3 regions of the Bacillus sp. MUM 13 genome follow, and region 3 is predicted to be linked to each of the others. Evidence: riboswitches for the same ligand, from Rfam matches in the RefSeq annotation. Region 3 holds a riboswitch; each other region holds the start of a gene.

Evidence for each region. A riboswitch is a leader RNA that binds a small molecule or an ion and turns the genes downstream of it on or off. The one in region 3 is predicted to bind S-adenosylmethionine.
Region 1: linked by a shared signal. The riboswitch ahead of BIV59_RS05020 (YezD family protein) and the one ahead of BIV59_RS20785 (bifunctional homocysteine S-methyltransferase/methylenetetrahydrofolate reductase) in region 3 are both predicted to bind S-adenosylmethionine.
Region 2: linked by a shared signal. The riboswitch ahead of BIV59_RS08280 (LLM class flavin-dependent oxidoreductase) and the one ahead of BIV59_RS20785 (bifunctional homocysteine S-methyltransferase/methylenetetrahydrofolate reductase) in region 3 are both predicted to bind S-adenosylmethionine.

The regions. Positions count from the first base shown of each region.
Region 1 covers NZ_MLYQ01000014.1:29,190-35,824, forward strand. Annotated here, with positions in the region: gene BIV59_RS05005 (ABC transporter permease) at 1-787, opposite strand, end outside; gene BIV59_RS05010 (ABC transporter permease) at 788-1,720, opposite strand; gene BIV59_RS05015 (M55 family metallopeptidase) at 1,734-2,558, opposite strand; gene BIV59_RS05020 (YezD family protein) at 3,031-3,189, opposite strand; SAM riboswitch class I at 3,416-3,519, opposite strand; gene BIV59_RS05025 (amino acid permease) at 3,886-5,289, shown strand; gene BIV59_RS05030 (YxcD family protein) at 5,480-5,770, opposite strand; gene BIV59_RS05035 (hypothetical protein) at 5,758-6,198, opposite strand.
Region 2 covers NZ_MLYQ01000027.1:17,748-24,382, forward strand. Annotated here, with positions in the region: gene BIV59_RS08250 (lmo0954 family membrane protein) at 43-390, shown strand; gene BIV59_RS08255 (PspA/IM30 family protein) at 413-1,057, shown strand; gene liaF (cell wall-active antibiotics response protein LiaF) at 1,154-1,885, shown strand; gene BIV59_RS08265 (sensor histidine kinase) at 1,882-2,928, shown strand; gene BIV59_RS08270 (response regulator) at 2,921-3,553, shown strand; gene BIV59_RS08275 (class I SAM-dependent methyltransferase) at 3,921-5,114, shown strand; SAM riboswitch class I at 5,198-5,304, shown strand; gene BIV59_RS08280 (LLM class flavin-dependent oxidoreductase) at 5,402-6,451, shown strand; gene BIV59_RS08285 (ATP-grasp domain-containing protein) at 6,490-6,635, shown strand, end outside.
Region 3 covers NZ_MLYQ01000122.1:1,459-8,093, forward strand. Annotated here, with positions in the region: gene metH (methionine synthase) at 1-3,361, opposite strand, end outside; gene BIV59_RS20785 (bifunctional homocysteine S-methyltransferase/methylenetetrahydrofolate reductase) at 3,354-5,198, opposite strand; SAM riboswitch class I at 5,427-5,527, opposite strand; gene BIV59_RS20790 (class I SAM-dependent methyltransferase) at 5,815-6,423, shown strand; gene BIV59_RS20795 (MOSC domain-containing protein) at 6,511-6,635, opposite strand, start outside.

The sequences.
Region 1 (6,635 bases), on a different contig from region 3:
TTGTGTTCGGAGGCTGTATGCCAAGACCAAGAAAACTTAGAAAGGCCTCTGCAAAAATGGCGGACGGGATAGTCAGCGTCATTTGTACAATGATTGGCCCCATTGTGTTTGGAAGCAGGTTTTTCTTAATAATCCGGGAGGTTTTCGTCCCAAACGTCTTTGAAGCCAGCACAAATTCATAGTTCTTGATTTGCAGGACCTGCCCGCGGACAATCCTGGCCATACCAATCCAGCCAGTAATCGAAAGTGCCGCAATGATGGTAAAAAGCCCAGGCCCAAGCACAACCATAACCAGTATGACAACAAGCAGATAAGGCAGTCCGTATAATACTTCAATGATTCTCATCATGAAATTGTCTGTTCTTCCGCCTTTATATCCTGAAAATCCCCCGTATGCAACACCGATAACTAGATCCACAAGAGCAGCAGCAGCCCCCACGAACAATGATACCCTGGCACCGATCCATGTTCTGTTAAATACATCTCTGCCAAATGAATCTGTGCCAAACCAGTATTCACTGGACGGAGGCAGGTTTTGTTTTCTCAAATTTTCCGCATGGTGCGGAAGCAGCGGCCCGAAAATCGCCATAATCACAAGAAAAACCAGGAAAAGCAGGCCCCCGACAGCAAGTTTATTTTTCAAAAGCCTGCGAAATGAATCCTGCCAATATGAGAGACTTGGCCTGACCACTTTTTCCGCCTTTTGCGCATCTTTACTTTTTGGCCGGAACCATTCATCAGGAATGTCCGGCGCTCTATGGGATTCATTCATCTTATGAAGTTCCATTTAATTGCCATCCTTTCTATGCAGCTTGATCCGGGGATCTAAAATTCCATATGCAATATCCACCAAAAACAGCATGACAATTAAAATACAGCTGTAAAAGACCGTTGTACCCATGATGACGGGATAATCACGATTGCCGATGCTGTCGACAAAGTATTTCCCCATGCCAGGAATGGCAAAAATCTTTTCAATGACAAAGGTTCCTGTCAGGATGCTTGCCGCGAGAGTCCCTAGCACTGTAATTACTGGAAGCAAAGCATTGCGGAGCGCATGCTTAATGACAATTTTAAGAGGGGAAAGGCCCTTTGCCCTGGCAGTCCTGATATAATCCTGCGTTAAAACCTCCAGCATGCTTGTCCTTGTTAATCTTGCAATAATCGCCATTGGCGCAGTTGCAAGAGCAAGGATCGGCAAAACCATGTGCATGGGGCTTTGCCAGGTAGATACAGGGAAAATCGGCCAGGTTATTGCCAGCTGCTGAATCAATAGAGTCGCCAGCACAAAATTGGGTATGGAAATCCCAAGCACTGCAATGGCCATGGCTGCATAATCGATTATCCCGTTATGGCGCAGTGCTGCAGCTATACCAAGTATCAATCCAGAAAAGACAGCCACAATAAGGGTCCACATACCTAATTCAAAGGAAATGGGAAAGCCCCTCCCGAGCATATCGTTTACTGTCTGTGATGGTTTTTTTATGGACGGGCCGAAGTCTAAAACCGCAAGCGATTTTAAATAGGCACCATATTGTACATAAAGAGGTTCATCTAAATGATAAAAAGCTTTCAAGTTCTTTTGAACAGCTTCATTTGTAGCTCTTTCTTCATTAAATGGCGACCCCGGGATAGAATGCATAAGAAAGAACGTCATGGTTACTATCAGCCAAAGAGTCACAATCATGGAAACAAGCCTTTTGATTATGTATGATTTCATCTAAAAGCTCCCCTTAACAAAATGTAGTTCTCATCGCTAATTCTGTCATGACAAGCATAGCCTGGTAAGCTTCAAGGATATCCTTTGACTGGAAACGGACAGTGCAAGTGCCGGGGACGATTTCCGTGCCTGGCATCAGGTTCGCCCATTCGGCTTCTCCGTAATTAGAGAATTCAATGGCTAGCAGAGGGCGATCCGGCGGGGTAAGCGGTTTCACCTTATCTATATTTTTTATCGCATATGCCGTTTTTTCGCGGAGGAGTGCAGCCGCCTTAGCAGGAGTCAATGATTTTACAGCTGACCGGGAAATACTTTCTTTTACTGTAACGGTTGTGATATTTGGAATCAGCTGTTCAGCTTCTAAAGCGGCCCTGTCATCTCCAGCCGACATGATTACTGGTACATCGTAATACCCCGCGACATATGCGTTAAATCCCAGTTCTCCAACAGGTGTATCATTAATAAAGAAATTTCTCACTCCAAAAATCATGCTATGGGACATAACCCCCTTCATGCCTGCCCGTGCATGATATCCCACAAACATGGCTCCCGTATATGTATCATCTAGTCCCTGAACCATGGAAAACGGCTTTACATCTCCTGTAATCAGCTGTGTTTCAGGATGGAGCCTTTCGATAAGCAAATTGTTCATCTTAGAGTGGCTGTCATTGACGATCACCTCGCTTGCTCCTTCTTCAAAAGCAGCAGAAACTACACTATTTGCTTCATCCGTCATAATGAGCCGGCTTCGTTCATAATTGTGCTGAGAAGAGTCAACATGAGTATGGTCAGCTAGACCAGTGATTCCCTCCATATCGACAGACACATATAACTTCATCCCCAAATCCACTCCCCTTTTAAAATGTTATAATTTTCTTAAAATTATAAATTATAATACTATTTCTTGCAAACTAAATCTGGCTCTATTAATAGCATTAGCCTGCAGAAAAAGCTGCTAGCATGGTGTTTTTTCTTTCTGATAAAAAATTTTCAATTCCTGTCTTCGTTACTTTATTATCTCGAAATAAAAATTAGTATTGTTTACAAACCGTTTCGAACCAACAAAACCTATAAGATAAACTGGATTGATCTCTCTTCTGCATGATTCAAAAGGCTGTTTTTGTAAACATTGCTGCTATGAAACATGGTGGCTGATTTCCGCTCCAGGATGCTCGCTCTAATCAACCTGACTTGTCAAAGGGAACACGCTCTTTTCTAAATGCTCTTTTTTTAAAGATTGTTGTTTTTTAATTTGTTATGTGAGACGAGCAAAAAAAAGGAGCTGCCTTCCGGAGAAGGTGCTCCTTTTTTCAATTCTTTCTTTCATTTTGTTTTTTAATGATAGGAAAACGCTTTTTCTCCGTGGTATCAATCTGTGTAATTTCTCCATCATGAACCGTAATCAAGATGGAGCCGAATTCCAATTCTTTAAGACTTGAAAGAATATATTTTATTTTTGATTCATCCATTTTCACGGCTCCCCCTTATGTATATACACACTTCCCAATCATTAGCCCATCACTTGCAGATCCCCTGGGCAAAAATAAATCAGTTTTGTTCCAGTTACACTTAACCTGCTTTTTCGTCAGAATTCCTTCACCTTTTTGCATTTGCAAAAACCATGACTGAGCTTTACAGAGAAAAAAATAAACCCCTTCATATTTAAAGAAGAGGTTTATGCCTTAATAAGGTCTCTTCTTATCTCCCAGACTCACGCCTGCTGGAGTTGGCACAGTATTCTCCATGAATCTGCTGCCGAGGCTTCAAAGGGCCAGTCCCTCCACCTCTCTGGATAAGCTTTCAATGCAATATATTCAATTATCATCTTAATATTTACAATACTTATCAAAAAACTTGGTTTTTTGGATATTTACAGAATAAATCCGCGGCTGATTTTTGTCAATTTAAATTCACGGAAAAATCAAGTTTTTTAAACATTATTAATATTTTACAATCATGATTGTAAAATTCATATTACACATTTATTCCCGCCTTCCTTAGAAATAAAGCAAATTTCCTTTAATTACCCATCGATTCTTTAGTGGTTTATCTGTTTATCACTTTACCAAACTAAAATATTATTATATACTACTAAAGTAATAAAACATGTACTTATCTTTTTCCTTATTCACATATAAATGAACTCAGCAGAAAGGTCGATTATTATGCAAAATAAAAAATGGGGAATGTGGGTATTGGCTACATTCGTTATTGGAAATATGGTTGGCGGCGGTGTTTTTATGCTGCCCTCGAATCTGGCACAGCATTCAAGTTCCTTGGGATCTTCAATAGCCTGGGGCATTACAGGAATTGGCGTATTTTTAATTGCTTTAGTTTTTGGGAATCTGGCAATCAGAAAACCTGAACTAAAGGCAGGGCCCCAAAGCTATGCACAAGCTATGTTTTCATCTTCCCCCAGAGCCGGAAGGGCAGCGGGGTACAGTATGGCATGGGGATATTGGGCGGCAAACTGGGCGGCCACTGCTTCTGTCATTATATCCTTCGCAGGTTATCTATCTGCATTCTTTCCAATTATGCAAAGCACTAAGCCGCTCTTTTACCTGGGATCATCTACTATAGAACTGGGTAAGTTCATCACCTTTATGGTTTGCACAGTCATGTTATGGGGCATTCAAGCCATTTTGGCAAAAAACTTTAATAGCGCCGGCACAATGAATCTTACTACAACTATTGCCAAGGTGCTCGGCTTTGCGCTTTTCATTATCGTGACAGTTTTCATTTTTGATGCAGCCAACCTTGGAAACGGCAAGGCATTCATTGATGCAAAAGGCAATGTTCTCTCTCTGGGAAGCCAAGTGAATCATGCAGCCATCTCAACGCTCTGGGCATTCATCGGCATAGAATCAGCCGTTATGCTGTCAAACAGGGCCAAATCACAGCATGATGTTAAAAAAGCAACCATTATTGGCCTGATCGTCTCTTTAGTTATATATGTAGGCATTACACTTCTCACGATGGGAGCATTGCCTCATGACCAATTAAGCCACTCAGAAAAGCCGTTAGTTGATGCACTAGAGGCAGCAATGGGACATCCGGGAGCTACCGTAATGGCAATCCTTGCACTTATTTCCCTTCTAGGTTCAACGATTGGCTGGATCGTTGTCAGCTCAGAGGTTCCCTATCAGGCTGCCAAGGATAAATTATTTCCTGCTTTTTTTGCCAAAACAAATAAAAACGGAAGTCCAATCCGTTCTTTGACTTTAACCAATGTCATGACACAGGTTTTCTTGTTCACTACCATTTCCAGCACAATAGGAATAGCCTATAATTTTGTTATAGTCGTGGCTACACTAGCCTATTTGATCCCGTATCTGGTTTCTGCCATTTACCAGCTAAAACTTGTGATTACTGGCGAAACATACGAAACCATTAAAGGTTCACGCAAGCTTGATGGATTGATTACGGTCCTTGCCCTCATTTATTCTCTATGGGTAATAAAATCAGGCACCGCCAATTTAGAAACATTTCGTTTAGGCATCGGGCTGTTTGTTTTCGGACTTATTCTCTACCCGATCTTAATGAGAAAACCAAAAACGAAATTGAATTAGCACTGTCATCCATTACAAAAATGCTCTGGTCTTTCATGCCAGGGCAATTTTTTATGGCATAAACTCACACTGTGCCGTTTTGTTTGACGTTTTACTTAAAACCTTCTTTTATCTAACTCAACGTATCTTCCCTGTTTTTTAGCAAAAAAAAAGGAATCTCCTCTTCATAAGGAGATTCATTTTCTATATATCATTCGGTAATGTAGGCAATTATGCCTTCATTATCATCGAGGACGAGTTCAATACCGGCATACGGGTTTCGATGCAGCTCCTGGTCAAGCCATAGACGAAGGGCTTCGATTAAGTTTACGGTAATGAGCACCTGCTTTCTTCCGCCTGTATAAACTTCAGCAGAAAAGCCATAATCATCGTCAAACATGAGCTCTACTTCCACTTCTTCAGGTGCAATCCCCTTTTTATCTGCAATATAAAGACAGACTGCATTAATGATATCCTGTTCTTCAGCTTTTATCTTCTCCATGAATCTCTGTCCTCTGGACGGCGATTTCTTCTGAAAAGGCTAAAGATTTTGCTGATGATCATAATAATGATCAGTATGGCTATTACATTGACTAATAGGCCGAAAATGGCTCCAAAGCCACCCAAATGCCCGAGCAAGCCTCCAAACAGCATGCCTGCCAGACCGCCAAACAGCATGCCTCTCATAAAGCCGCCTTTGCGGAAGGAATTGCTTTTGCTTGGTGAATTGTACGATCTATTATTTCTCTGATAATTTGAACGGTTATTATTCTGGAAATTTGAGCGATTGCTGTTAAAGGATCGCTTGCCGGATTTATACGATTTGGCACTCGCTGTATTAGTATGATTGTGGTCAACAAATACAGAAGCACCTGCCGGGCTGAACACCAGTGTAAGGGTGAGCATCGCAGCCAGTATTTTTTTTATCATTTTTATTCCTCCAAGAATGTTTTCTGACTTAACTTGAGATGAAGAAGAATGTTTGTACAATATAATATTATCGCATCACCTTTCCTCTATCCTTATATACGGATAAAAGGATAAAAAGTTTCATTCCATTATCAAATAGTTATTTTGAATAATATTCCCCAATCAACATTTTCCAAAACACATATCATCTAAAAATAGACTTCGTATTTTCATTTGACTGTTTGCGTAAACTTTGCTGCTAGTGAACAAGTGGGTTGATTTCCGCTCAAGGATGCCCGCTTTCCGCGGGGCGGGCGGTAAGCCTCACAAGCAATGCTTGCGGGGTCTCACAGAAAAGAGTAATTTTAGTTGAGGTTTTTACAACCTTCCATAATTAAGGATTCTCCCGAAACTCTATTACCACAGGAATAGCAAAAAAGCACGGGCTCCCCAGGAAG
Region 2 (6,635 bases), on a different contig from region 3:
GCAGGTAAACTTGGAGTATAGATTGAAAGGAGGAAAATAAATATGAAAAAATTCGGATTAGCAGCTGCAGGTGTTATTGCGGCGATGATACTGCTTGCGAATGTTGGCCCGCTGGCTGGCCTGGCAATAAGCCTGGTGATTTTATATTTTGTGTTCAAACAGTTTATTAAAGCAGAATCCGCATGGGGAAAAGTAATTTGGGCAATCATTTCCCTCGCTGCACTTTCTGCGGCGATCGCAAATATTCCATCTGTTATTGGCATTGCTGCCGCCCTTGTTCTGTATTTTGTTTATAAGAAATGGAACGGAACAAAAAGTGAGCAAGTTAGCGGAGAAAAAGATCCTTTTATTAATTTCGAGAAACAATGGGCAGATTTAAATAAAAACTAATAGGAAAAGGGAGAGAAAAAACATGAACGTATTTACAAGATTAAAAGAGACAATTGCTGCTGATTTTCATGAACTTCTGGATCAAAAGGAAAAGAAGAATCCATTTGCCGTCTTGAATCAATATATGCGCCAAAGTGAACAGGAAACAGAAAAGGTGCGCAAGCTTGTAGAGCGCCAATACCAGCTGAAGGAAGAGTTTACACGGGAATTGGCGTATGCGCTTAATTTAGCCGATAAACGGAAGCATCAGGCAGAGGTAGCTGCCAAGGCCGGGGAAACCGGGCTGCAGGAGTTTGCTGAGCGTGAAATTGATCAATACGAAAAGCGTGCTGAGCGCTTAAAAACGGCTCTTCATGATGCAGAGAATCAGCTGCAGGAGCTTGAACAGAAGTACGAAGAAATGAAGCATAAATTAAAAGATATGAATATCAAACGCCTGGAGCTGATGGGGCGAGAGAATGCTGCCAGAGCACATTATAAAATCAATAGCGTGCTGGATACAGAAAGCAATGCGGATAAGCCATTTATGCGGTTTGAAGAAATGGGGCAATACCTGGAAAGGCTCGAAGATACGGTTAATTCTTCTTATCACCATCAAACCATTGACGGCAGGATCGCCCGCCTTGAAAAGGAATTGAAAAATAAAGAAACCCATTCTATTTCTTAAAGCAATCGTGGTATTCTTAAAGAGGCGCAGAAATCTGCGCCTCTTTTGAAATATATGCAGCAATGAAAAAGCAGTATCAGCGAAGGGAGAGGCCCTGTGTTGAATAAACATAGAACAGAGTGGATTGGCTGGGTTTTTTTAACTGGCATTGTACTGCTATTTTTAGAATTAGTATTTTTTGATGGGGATTTATTCATCTCACTTCCGCTATCCTTCGGGTGTTTATACCTTGGCAAAAAAAAATATCATCGTGCAATAGGGAAAATGCTGTTTTGGATCGGACTATTCAGTACGGTTGTTATTGTGCTGCAGATGATGGTCTTTAAATTTTTCATTTTAGCTATTCTTGCTTATCTTTTATACACTTTTTATCAATCCAAAAAGAATCCGGAACATATCAATCCGGTACTGATAGAGTCTAAGAATCGCGGCCAGGAGCCGCTGATCAAGAAGAATTTCCTTTTTGAAAACAAGCTGTTCGGAGGCAGAAAGACGCCTGACCATGTATATGAATGGAATGATGTGAACATACAGACCGGGATTGGTGATACGGTCATTGATTTGAGCAATACGATTCTTCCTAAAGGAGACACCTTTATTTCCATCCGGGGTATTGCGGGAAATGTCCGTATTTTAGTTCCGTATGATTTGGAAGTGAGCATTCACCACTCTGTCATTGCTGGAAGCACGTCGGTGTTCAATAACGCGGACAGGAAAATTTTCAATAGTATTCTTTCTTTCCAGACACCTGGATTTAATGAGGCAGAACAGAAGATTGCCATCATCACCTCGTTGCTTATCGGAGATTTAGAGGTGAAACGGATATGAGCATTCTTACCAGGCAGATTATCAGGGGTGCGGCCATTTCTTTCGCTATGTCGATTCTATTGCCTTCACTTGTGTTTTTTATATATCCGCTGTACGATTGGTCACTGTTATGGAACAGGAAGATCATGAATTTCCCGTTTGCGCTGTTTTTGCCGATCGCGAGTATTATCCTTGGTGTCCTTTATGGAGCCATTTCAGGTGTTTACTGGAAAAGGCAGCTTGCTGAAGTGGGTGACGAGTTATATAAAATATCACAAGGCTCTGCATCTTCATTTGAAGGAAATACACAAGTTCAGGAGTTTGCAAGAATTTCAGCACAGCTTGAAAATGTGCGCAGGCATATCGCTGAACAGGCCAAATCGGTTCAAAAGCTGGCCAATGAAAAAGTGAAGGATCAGGAAAAATATATTCAGGAAATTATTTCGCAGGAAAGAAACCGCCTGGCAAGGGAGCTCCATGATTCTGTCAGCCAGCAGCTGTTTGCCGCCTCGATGCTCATGTCAGCCATAACCGAAAGCAGGCAGGATACCGACAGCAATGAAATGAAGCAGCTTAAGCTAACAGAGAGTGTCATTCATCAGTCACAGCTTGAAATGCGGGCACTCCTCCTTCATTTGCGCCCGGTGCCGCTAAGAGGCAAATCCCTTCAAGAGGGCATTACCTCATTGCTTGGGGAGCTCGTTCAAAAAGTTCCGATGAAAATCACATGGAAGATAGAACCTGTTTCTATGGACAGGGGGATAGAGGATCATTTATTCCGCATCCTTCAGGAGTCTGTTTCCAATACTCTAAGGCATGCAAAAGCTTCATCACTTGAGGTTTCACTAATATCAAGAGACGGCCTGATTATCTTTATCATTGCAGATGATGGCTGCGGCTTCCGCTCAGAAAACTCCAAAGCAGGTTCTTATGGGCTTCTTAATATGCAGGAGCGTGCTGCAGAAATTGGCGGCACAATGAAAATAGTCAGTGTGATCAATAAAGGAACTAGGCTCGAAGTAAAAGTGCCATTAATTTCTTCAGGAGGTGAAGATATTGATTAAAGTATTGCTTGTAGATGATCATGAAATGGTAAGAATAGGGGTATCTTCTTATTTATCTATGCAGGCTGATATAGAAGTGATCGGCGAGGCAGATGATGGCGGTGCAGCAGTAAGGCTGGCACTTGAACTGCGCCCGGATATTATATTAATGGATCTGGTCATGAAAGAAATGGACGGGATTGAGGCAACCAGACTGATAATCGATAAATGGCCGGAAGCAAAAGTCATTATCGTCACAAGTTTTCTGGATGATGAAAAGGTATACCCGGCTCTTGAAGCAGGAGCTTCCAGCTATATGCTGAAAACCTCAAGGGCAAGTGATATAGCAGAGGCAGTGCGTTCTACATTCCATGGCCATTCCGTGCTGGAACCGGAAGTGACAGGCAAGATGATGAAAAAAATGAGAACACCAGCTGTGCGGCTTCTCCATGAACAGCTCACAAACAGGGAAATGGAAATTTTGCTGCTGATCGCACAGGGGAAAACCAATCAGGAAATCGCAGACGAACTATATATTGCCCTGAAAACAGCAAAGGTGCATGTCAGCAATATTTTGAGCAAACTGGAAGTGCAGGATCGCACACAGGCCGTCATTTATGCATTCAAGCATGCACTGGTGAAATAACAGGGAAAACTGGAGACTCTTTATTAAAAGCGCTCTTTTAAATAGGCTCTTTCCGTAAACTTTGCTGCTATGGAACAAGGGGTTGATTTCCGCTCCAGGGTGCTTCGCTTTCCGCGGGGCGTGTGCTGAGCCTCCCAGGCGTCGTCTGCGGGGTCTCACCTGTCACGCTGATCCCGCAGGAGTCTCCGCACCTTCCGCTCCAATCAACCTGCTTTAACAATGGATTTTCCTCGCAGAACTATTTAAGTAACAACAATCTTTAAGAAAAGAGCATTTACATAAAATGAAGATTTTTTAAGCGGAAATATATGACCCGCTATAGCAGGATGAGAACGAAACAGGCTTTGACAAAAATGGGGGATAGGATATGGAAGACAACACTTATTATACGGGCATCCTTCACATAGGCTCTCTTTTAAACCATGCGGGAATACCCTATGAATTTACCGGGGCTTCAGCACTTTTGCTGCAGGGGGTCATTCTGGAGGACGAAGATAAAATAACCGTAAGCGTACAATGGGATCTGCTTCAGCAGGCATATAGCCTTTTTGAAACCTTCAAGCCTTCTCAACTCGTGAAAACCCCGGAAAAGGCAGAGTTTCATCTTAAGATCAACCAAATAGAAGCGGTAATAAGCTTCTTTTACAATACCACTGTTAAAACAGATCCATACCGGATAGCCATTCCGCATGGCGGCGAAGAGATCTGGTGCCGTTCACTTTACAGCCATTTATACGATAAAGAAATGAATAGATTCAGCAGCAGCATCCATGCCCATCTATTGAAGCAGCAGCAGGGATTCACCGAGCATAATGAGCAGGCCTGGAACCAGAATAATTATCTGGCGCTTATTAACAGGTACGGGCGCCCGGAAGACATGGCAGAAAAGATCAGGCAGAACCCTGCTTGGAGGCTGCATCCCTTCTATAAGTATTTAGGTGATCTTAATGGAAAGAAAGTAGCCCATTTGATGGGGTCAAATGGAGTGAAAGCAGCAGCACTGGCATTACTGGGTGCAGAGGTTACGGTGGCTGATTTTTCAAAAGAAAATAAAGCATTCGCAGAAGAACTGGCAGCTTCTTGCGGAGTCGATATAAACTATATCGTTTCAGATGTTCTTTCGCTGCCTCAAGCAGAGCTTGGCGGAAAATATGACCTTGTTTTAATGGAGCTTGGCGTTCTGCATTATGTAATCGACCTTCAGCCGTTAGCAGAGGTTATCAGGGGCTTGCTGAAGAAGGGCGGAAGATTTGTCCTTCACGAGTTTCATCCTATTTCAACGAAGCTGATTTCATCTTCAGGAAAAAAACATAAAGTAACCGGCAATTATTTTGATTCACAGATAGAAAATAATAGAGTGGCATTTACCAAGCATATGCCCGAGCAAGAGCAGGAAAGCCTGTCAAATGTGGTCCAAAGAAAATGGTCCATAGGCGAGCTGATTACGGCAATTGGCCAATCAGGACTTGTAATTAAGGTGCTGGAGGAGGAGCCGAATCATAAAATCCACGATATCGGGCTTCCAAAAACCTACACACTTGTCTGTGAAAAAACATATTAATGTATTATTGAAAATTATCTAACAATAAAGTTGACGGATAACCAAGGTTCGTAGTAGGATTAATTTATGTAAAAATTGAATAGTACTTATCGAGAGAGGTGGAGGGACTGGCCCTTTGAAGCCCGGCAGCCGCTGACACAGTCAGAATGGTGCCAATTCCAGCAGAGTCATGCACTCTGGCAGATAAGCAGGGGATAAATCGAAACTTCTTCTTATCGGGGGAAGTTTTTTTGTGTGTTTTTTTATTCAAGATGAAGGCAGAATTGAATGGAAAAGGAGATAGAGAGATGAAATTTGGATTTTGGCTTCCCATCTTTGGCGGATGGCTTCGAAATGTAGATGATGAAAACATGCCGCCAACCTTTGAATATGCCAAGACTGTCATCCAGGCTGCAGAACAGTGGGGATATGATACGACATTGATTGCTGAACTTTACTTGAATGATATAAAAGGGCCTGAACAAGATTCGCTTGAGGCCTGGACTACAGCAGCAGGGCTTGCTGCTGTGACCGAAAAAATCGAAATTATGACCGCTGTCAGGCCTGGATTCCATAATCCGGCTGTTACAGCAAAAATGGCGGCGAATATCGACCAGATAAGCAATGGCCGATTCACGCTGAATATTGTTTCAGCCTGGTGGGAGGAAGAGGCTCGCCAGTATGGAGGGATCTTTACGGCCCATGATGAACGATATGACCGCACGGAAGAATTCATTGATGTTATTCAGGGCTTATGGAAAGAAGATGTCTTTTCCTATAAGGGAAAGTACTATGATATCAAAGATGCCCATTTAAGCCCAAAACCGGTGCAGCGGCCTAATCCAATCCTATATGCCGGCGGTGAAAGTGAACGCGGCAAACAGGTGATAACGGGAAAATGTGACGCATATGTGATGCATGGCGGAACAGTTGAAGAAATCAGGGGTAAAATTCAAGGAATGAAGGAAAGACGGGCAGAATCAGGAAAACAGCCTTTCTCATCTTTTGGATTGGCCGCCTATGTAATCTGCAGGGACAGTGAAGAAGAAGCACAGGAAGAACTTAAGAGAATTACGGATGTTAAAGAATCCAGTGCATATGCCGGATATAATGATTTCGTTAATAAGTCGCAGCTTGAGCAGCAGGTCAAGCTTTATGATTATTCGGTCTCCAACAGGGGATTGCGCCCGAACCTTATTGGGACTCCAGAACAGATTGCAGAGCGTATCATTAAATTTGAAGAAGCGGGAGTAGATTTGCTTTTGCTTCAGTTTTCACCGCAGCTGGAAGAAATGGAGCGCTTCGCGAAACAGGTAAAACCGCTTGTGGAGAAAAAACGCCAAAAAACAAAAGCCTGACGGTCAAGTTTTGAAGCTTATAACAGGAGGCTATAATAATGAGCAAAATTTACATCATTCACGAAAACAGCGAATGGACAGAGCATCTGACAAACAGATTGAATGAACTGAACCTGCCTTATGAAGAGTGGCATCTTGACCATGGACTGGTGGACTTATCCCAGGAGCCGCCGGAAGGCGTGTT
Region 3 (6,635 bases):
TAAGTGAGATGCCAATTTCCTCTGGCTGCAGCAGCCTGAATAGCTTAGCCTGGTCCTCAAGATCCGGACAGGCTGGATATCCAAAAGAGAATCTTTGGCCTATATATTTTGCTGCCAGTCTTTCTTTCATGGTCATATCCAAATGATCGCTGATTCCCCAGTCATTTCTCATGATATGGTGAAGCCTTTCAGCAAACCCTTCAGCCATTTCAAGTGCCAGTGCCTGCAGTGCATGGCTTTTTAAGAAGTCTCCTTCTTTCTTTAGTTCTTCAGCCTTTAGCCTGATTCCCTTGCCTGCAGATACAGTGAAAAATCCCGTATAATCCATGATGCCAGAACTTACTGGTTTAACATAATCGGCAAGGCATAATCCCATTTCCCCGTTTTGGCGGGGGAAATCAAAGGTTTCGGCCACTTCCCCCGGATTTTCAGGATTATAGATATGGATTTTATTTCCTTCACTTTGGGAAGGGAAAAACTGATATACGCCATTTAAGCTAAATTCAGGATTTGTTTTCAGCATGTCCACAAGTTCATTTATCAGCTCATTTAAAAATGCGGCTTTTTCATTTCCCTCCCGAAGCAGTACATCCACTTTTCCTTTTAACCCCAAGTGATGCCCTATCAGCATCTGTTTATTAACATAAGGCAAAACTAATTCCAGAGGGTAATTTTTCAAGATATGCCGCCTGATGTCTGCAGGTTTTTTTACATCAACATCTCTTGAAATAATAAATGCGGCCTTTTTGGCAATCTGCGGCCTTTCTAACAAGGAAACAGCTTTTGCATTTTGTTCTGCTTTGTTTCTTTTTTGATCCAGATTAAGGAGAAATTCATCTTTCTTACTTTCATCATGAAGCATATTCGCAGCTGATAGCCCGTCCATGGCATCCTTCGAATATATGACAGGCCCATCATATTCCGGCGAAATCTTAAAATCTGTAAATTTTCGGGATAATGCAGCGCCGCCTACAAGGATTGGCACATTTATTCCCGCCTGCTTTAAATCCTGTGCCGTTATCACCATTTGCTGTGCAGATTTAACAAGGAGGCCAGAAAGCCCGATAACCGTTGGATTATGTGTACGGACCGCTTCAATAATCTGCTGTGTCTGGACCTTGATTCCCAGATCAACAACTTCAAAACCGTTATTCGAGAGGATGATTTCAACTAAATTTTTTCCGATATCATGTACATCGCCTTTTACTGTTGCCAACAGCAGCTTGCCTTTTTTTGCGCTTGTATCCCCAGTCATAAGAGGTTCCAAGTATGACACTGCAGCCTTCATCGCTTCTGCACTTTGGAGAACCTCCGCTACAATCAGCTTGTTATCGTTGAAAAGCCTGCCTACTTCAGCCATACCGTCCATCAGCGGGCCATTAATGATGGCAAGCGGCTCTCTTCCCTCTTTCAGGGCGGTATCAAGATCCGCCAAAAGACCCTCTTTTGTTCCCTCTATAATGTAGTTCGCAAGCCTTTCATGCAGCGGAAGCAATGCACTGCTGACTTTCCTCTCCGTTTTCTTTCCGCGGTAAAACTCTGTAAAAGCGGCTAATGCTTCTTTCGTGGTATTAAAAAGCAGTTCCTCTGCAAGGCGGACCTCTTCCTTGGGAATAGAAGCAAAACGCTCTAATTTTTCCGTGTTGACAATCGCATAATCCAGACCTGCTTTTGTGCAGTGATATAAAAATACAGCATTAAGAATTTCCCGCCCCCTTGCCGGCAAGCCAAAAGAAACATTGGAGATGCCCAGGATCGTCTGGCAATGCGGATATTTTTCCTTGATGCTCCGGATGCCTTTTACCGTTTCGGAGCAAGAGCCCAGATATTGCTCATCACCAGTCCCAACGGGAAAAACGAGCGGGTCAAAGATGATATCCTTAGGATTGATTTTATATTTATTAACAAGCAGATCCATGGACCTGCCGGCAATTTCAAGTTTTCTTTTCACATCAATTGCCATTCCCATTTCATCAATCGTCCCAACAACTACAGCGGCCCCGTATTGATGAATGTATGGGGTGATTTTTTCAAAACGATCTTCACCATCTTCAAGATTAATTGAATTGATGATGCTTTTCCCCTGTGAATTCTTCAGTGCCTGCTCAAGCACGGCTTCATCTGTAGTATCTATAACTAAGGGTACCTTGACTTTCTTCACAGCCTCCCTGACAAATTCCATCATATCACCGAATTCGTCGCCATCAGGGTCAGCCAGGCAGATATCAATCACATGGGCGCCCTTTTTCACTTGTGCTCTCGCAACCTCTGCTGCCTGCTCATATTTCTTATCACGAATCAGCTCTTTGAATTTGCGGGACCCTATTACATTTGTCCTCTCTCCGACAAACAGCGGCCTCATCGTTTCATCGTATATGAGAGGCTCTATGCCTGCAATCGCGTGATTGTGGGTGTTTTCAGGAAGTTCCCTTGGCAGAACATCCTTTAAGGCAGCAGACAGCGCCTCAATGTGGGCTGGTGTAGTTCCGCAGCAGCCGCCAATAATGTTGACCCAGCCCTTTTGGGCAAATTGCTTCATTTTTTCCGCCAGGGAAACTGGCGATTCATGATAATGGCCTTCTTCATCCGGCAGCCCGGCATTCGGATAACAGCTTACCGCATGGTGAGACAGCCCCGACAGTGTACGGATATGGTCAATCATAAACTCCGGCCCTGTTGCACAATTCAGCCCGACCGCCAGCGGATCCATATGCTCACAGGATAAATAAAATGCTTCGATGGATTGCCCGGCGAGCGTTGTTCCCATCGGTTCGATCGTTCCGGAAATGATGATCGGCACCGTTCTTCCTGATTTCTTAAAGGCTGATTTAATTCCTAAAAAAGCAGCCTTAACATTCAGCATATCCTGGCAGGTTTCAACTAGAAGCAGATCCGAACCTCCGTCCAGCAAACCTCTTGCCTGCTCTTCATAAGAGGAAGATAATTCATCAAAATGCGCCCCTCCTGTAACGGAAAGGGTTTTGGTGGTTGGGCCCATCGAGCCTGCCGCAAACCGCGGCCAGCTGACTGTTGAAAATTTATCACATGCTGCTCTTGCCAGCCTTGCAGAAGCTTTATTCAGTTCATATGCCATGCCATCTAGCCCATATTCCTCCAGCACAATGCTCGTAGCTCCAAAACTATTGGTTTCAATAATATCGGCCCCTGCTTTTAAATATGCTTCATGAATGGACAAAATAATCTCTGGGGCTGCAAGCGAAAGATATTCATTGCATCCATCATACGCTTCACCGCCAAAATCTGCTTCGGTGAGGTTTTCAGCCTGAATCATAGTTCCCATTGCACCATCCAAGATCAATATTTTCTTTTTCATCTGATTTACTAGAAGATTTTCACTCATATGCTGTCACCCCTGCCAATTTCATACTATCCGTCTTCCTGATATGCTCAGTCAGCACTACGGTCATTTCATAGCGCATAAACGGAGTAATTAAATAAATCCCTTGAAACTTTTCCATCGCCGCATCTGCCAAAGATTTTGCAATGGCAAGCCCTTCATTCCTGGCAAGCAGCGGATTGCTGCCTGCGGCTGCCATTGCACGGCGCACATCATCAGGGAGTGTAATGCCCGGTATTTCATTATGAATAAATTCAGCATTTCTGGCACTTGTCAGCGGCATGATGCCTGCAAAAACAGGTGTATCAAGATGTTTGGTCGCTTCATATACTTCTTCCATCTGGTTTACGGAATAAATCGGCTGGGTCAGGAAGGATTGTGCCCCGCAGGTAATTTTCTTTTCCATCCTTTGTACAGCTTTATCGAGATACTTAACGTTTGGGTTAAATGCTGCAGCAATTTTAAAATGGGATTGCTGTCCAAGGCTTTGCCCAGAAAAGGATAAACCCTCATTGAATTGCTTGACAAGGCTGATCAAATCGAAAGAAGAAAGGTCATAAACAGAAGTAGCTCCAGGAAAATCTCCAATTTTCGACGGATCTCCAGTCACAACAAGCAGTTCATTCAGCCCCAGCGTCTGAAGTCCCATTAAATGAGACTGCAGTCCAATCAGGTTTCTGTCCCTGCAGGTCAGATGTATCAAAGGATTGGCCCCCATCTGATTCTTCAGCATTACGCCAAGAGCTGCATTGCTGATTCTCGGCGTTGCGAGCGAGTTGTCAGCAAGGGTAACGGAATCAGCACCTGCATCCAAAAGTGCTTTAGCACCCATCATAAAAGGTTCAATTCCGAGTTTCTTTGGCGGGTCAAGCTCAACGAGAACCGTCCGTTTTCTTTTGGCAAGCTGGTGCAGTGCGGGTGTTTTATCATCAATTATCTCGATAATTTCTATTTTTCTGGCCTTAATTTCTTTTTGTGTAACAGGAGGGATAATGCCTAGCTTCTTTTTTACCTCTGCAATATGAAGCGGAGTTGTTCCGCAGCATCCGCCGATTACTGCTGCCCCCTGTTCCCTGAGTTTTAAGGCACTTGAGCCAAAGTATTCCGGCACGGCTTCATATATCAGCCTGCCATCGATATATTCAGGGAGGCTTGCATTTGGATAAACGGATATAGGCGTGTTCTTCATTAGGGGAACTTCTTCTAAAGAGCGGATCATATGATGCGGTCCAAGCCTGCAGTTTATGCCTGCAACATCCGCACCAAGCTGTTCCATTCTTTGAAATGCTTCATTCAAATGAATGCCGTTTTGCATGTATCCTATTTCATGCAATGTCACATTGGAGATGATAGGAAGATCTGTTTCTTTTCTGGCAATCGGCAGCACGGTCTCCAGTTCTTCGAGGTCATAAAAAGTTTCAAGAATCAGACCATCAGGCCCTTCCATCAGGATACTGTAAAGCTGCTCACGAAAGCTGCGTTTTATCTCCTCCATGCTAAGATCATTTTTCCTTATGCTCCTCAGCGCTCCAATCGTCCCAAAAACAAACGCTTTTCCTTCCGAGGCCTTCCTTGCAATGGCAACTCCATTGCGATTAATGGCGCTTACTTCATCTTCAAGGCCGTATCGCTTCAATTTATGGTAGTTTGCACCATAGGTATTGGATTGCAGAATATCGGCCCCCGCTTCTAAATAGGCCCTGTGAATCGTTTCTATCTGGCCTGGGTCAGTGGAATTAAGCTCCTCATAGCAATGATCAATTCCATGGGAATACAGCAATGTTCCCATGGCTCCCTCCCCGATAAGCACCCTTTTTTTCAGTTCGTTCCGGAAATCCATATGACACCTGCTTTCAATATCTGTGTGTAATTTTATAAGGGCTTACTGTATACTTGGCTGTTGCTCTCTGCTATTGACGGCAGACTTCCAGGGACGAGCTGCCTCCCTGTGAATCAAGCCCATCCATTCCAATAAAAAAGTGCTGGAATTTGCAATGAACCATAACAATGCCCTTCGAAAATAATATAAAAACAGGCCTTCTTGGAAGAAGGCCTGTTTCAAACATTCTCCTCATCTATCAAGCTTCTGCTTGCTGGATTTAGCACCATGGCGATTTGCCGGTTGCTGAGGCTTCATGGGGCCAGTCCCTCCACCTCTCTCGATAAGATATGTAATTTTAATATTCAAAAAAATTAATTACATTTAATTTACATGATTAAGCAGCCAATTTCAAGACTTTATGGAAAATAGTATGTATATCCTTCTAAAAAACCAGGTTCAATACTCGTACCGTTCTTTTTTTTCTTTGGCCATCGCTTGATCTTATAATCCCTGTGTGCATATCAGCACAGGATTTTTAAGATCAAAAAAAACTAAAAAAATCAGTACCATGTTTACCAAAAGCTGCAGAAGTGAATAACAAAACTATAATCACAAAGAGAAAGGAGGCATTTTTTTGATTGAAATTTTAGCTAAGCAATTCCGCAGGCCAGACGGGCTATTAGGAAGGCTTGCCGGAAGAATAATGCTGTTCGAAAACCGCAGGATCAACCGCTGGACTATTGACCTATTGAATATAAAGCCCGGGGATTATCTTCTTGAGATTGGATTTGGGCCAGGGTATGCGATAAAGGAAATTTTCCGCAGGCACCATAATGTGAAAATAGATGGAATAGATGTCTCAGAGTCTATGACTAAGGAAGCAGAAAAGAGAAATTACAAATATGCAGAAGAGGGAAGGCTTAAGCTACACAGCGGGGATGTGACAGATTTTAAACAGGAATTATACAGATACGATAAGGTTTTTTCTGTTAATAACTATCCCCTTTGGAAAAATCCGAAGAAGGAATTAATCAGGATTCACCATTTGATGAAGGATGGAGGTGCCATCGCCATCACTGTACAGCCAAGAGAGGAAGACGCATCCCGGGAAAAAGCCCTGTCCCATGCCATAGAAATTGAACAAGCACTCTTTCATGCAGGATTCCGCAGCATCTCTGTTAAGTTCAAGAAAGTCCGGCCACAATTAACGGTATGTGTTACTGCCCATTGCAAAAAGAATTAAAAAAATTCAAGGTGTTATAAGAGCTCACTGATTTTAACAGAAACACTGAGCTCTTATCCCTTAAGCAAGGTTTATCTATCAGGAAAATTAAGAAAGCCTTTTTTTCAGCCTTTTTTTCCAGTCTTCTGCAAGCCCTTCTGCGGAAATCAATTCCTCAGCGGCTGCCAAGCCTCCCTCCTGGTGCAGAAGAATTCTGGATGCCTGTAAGACGG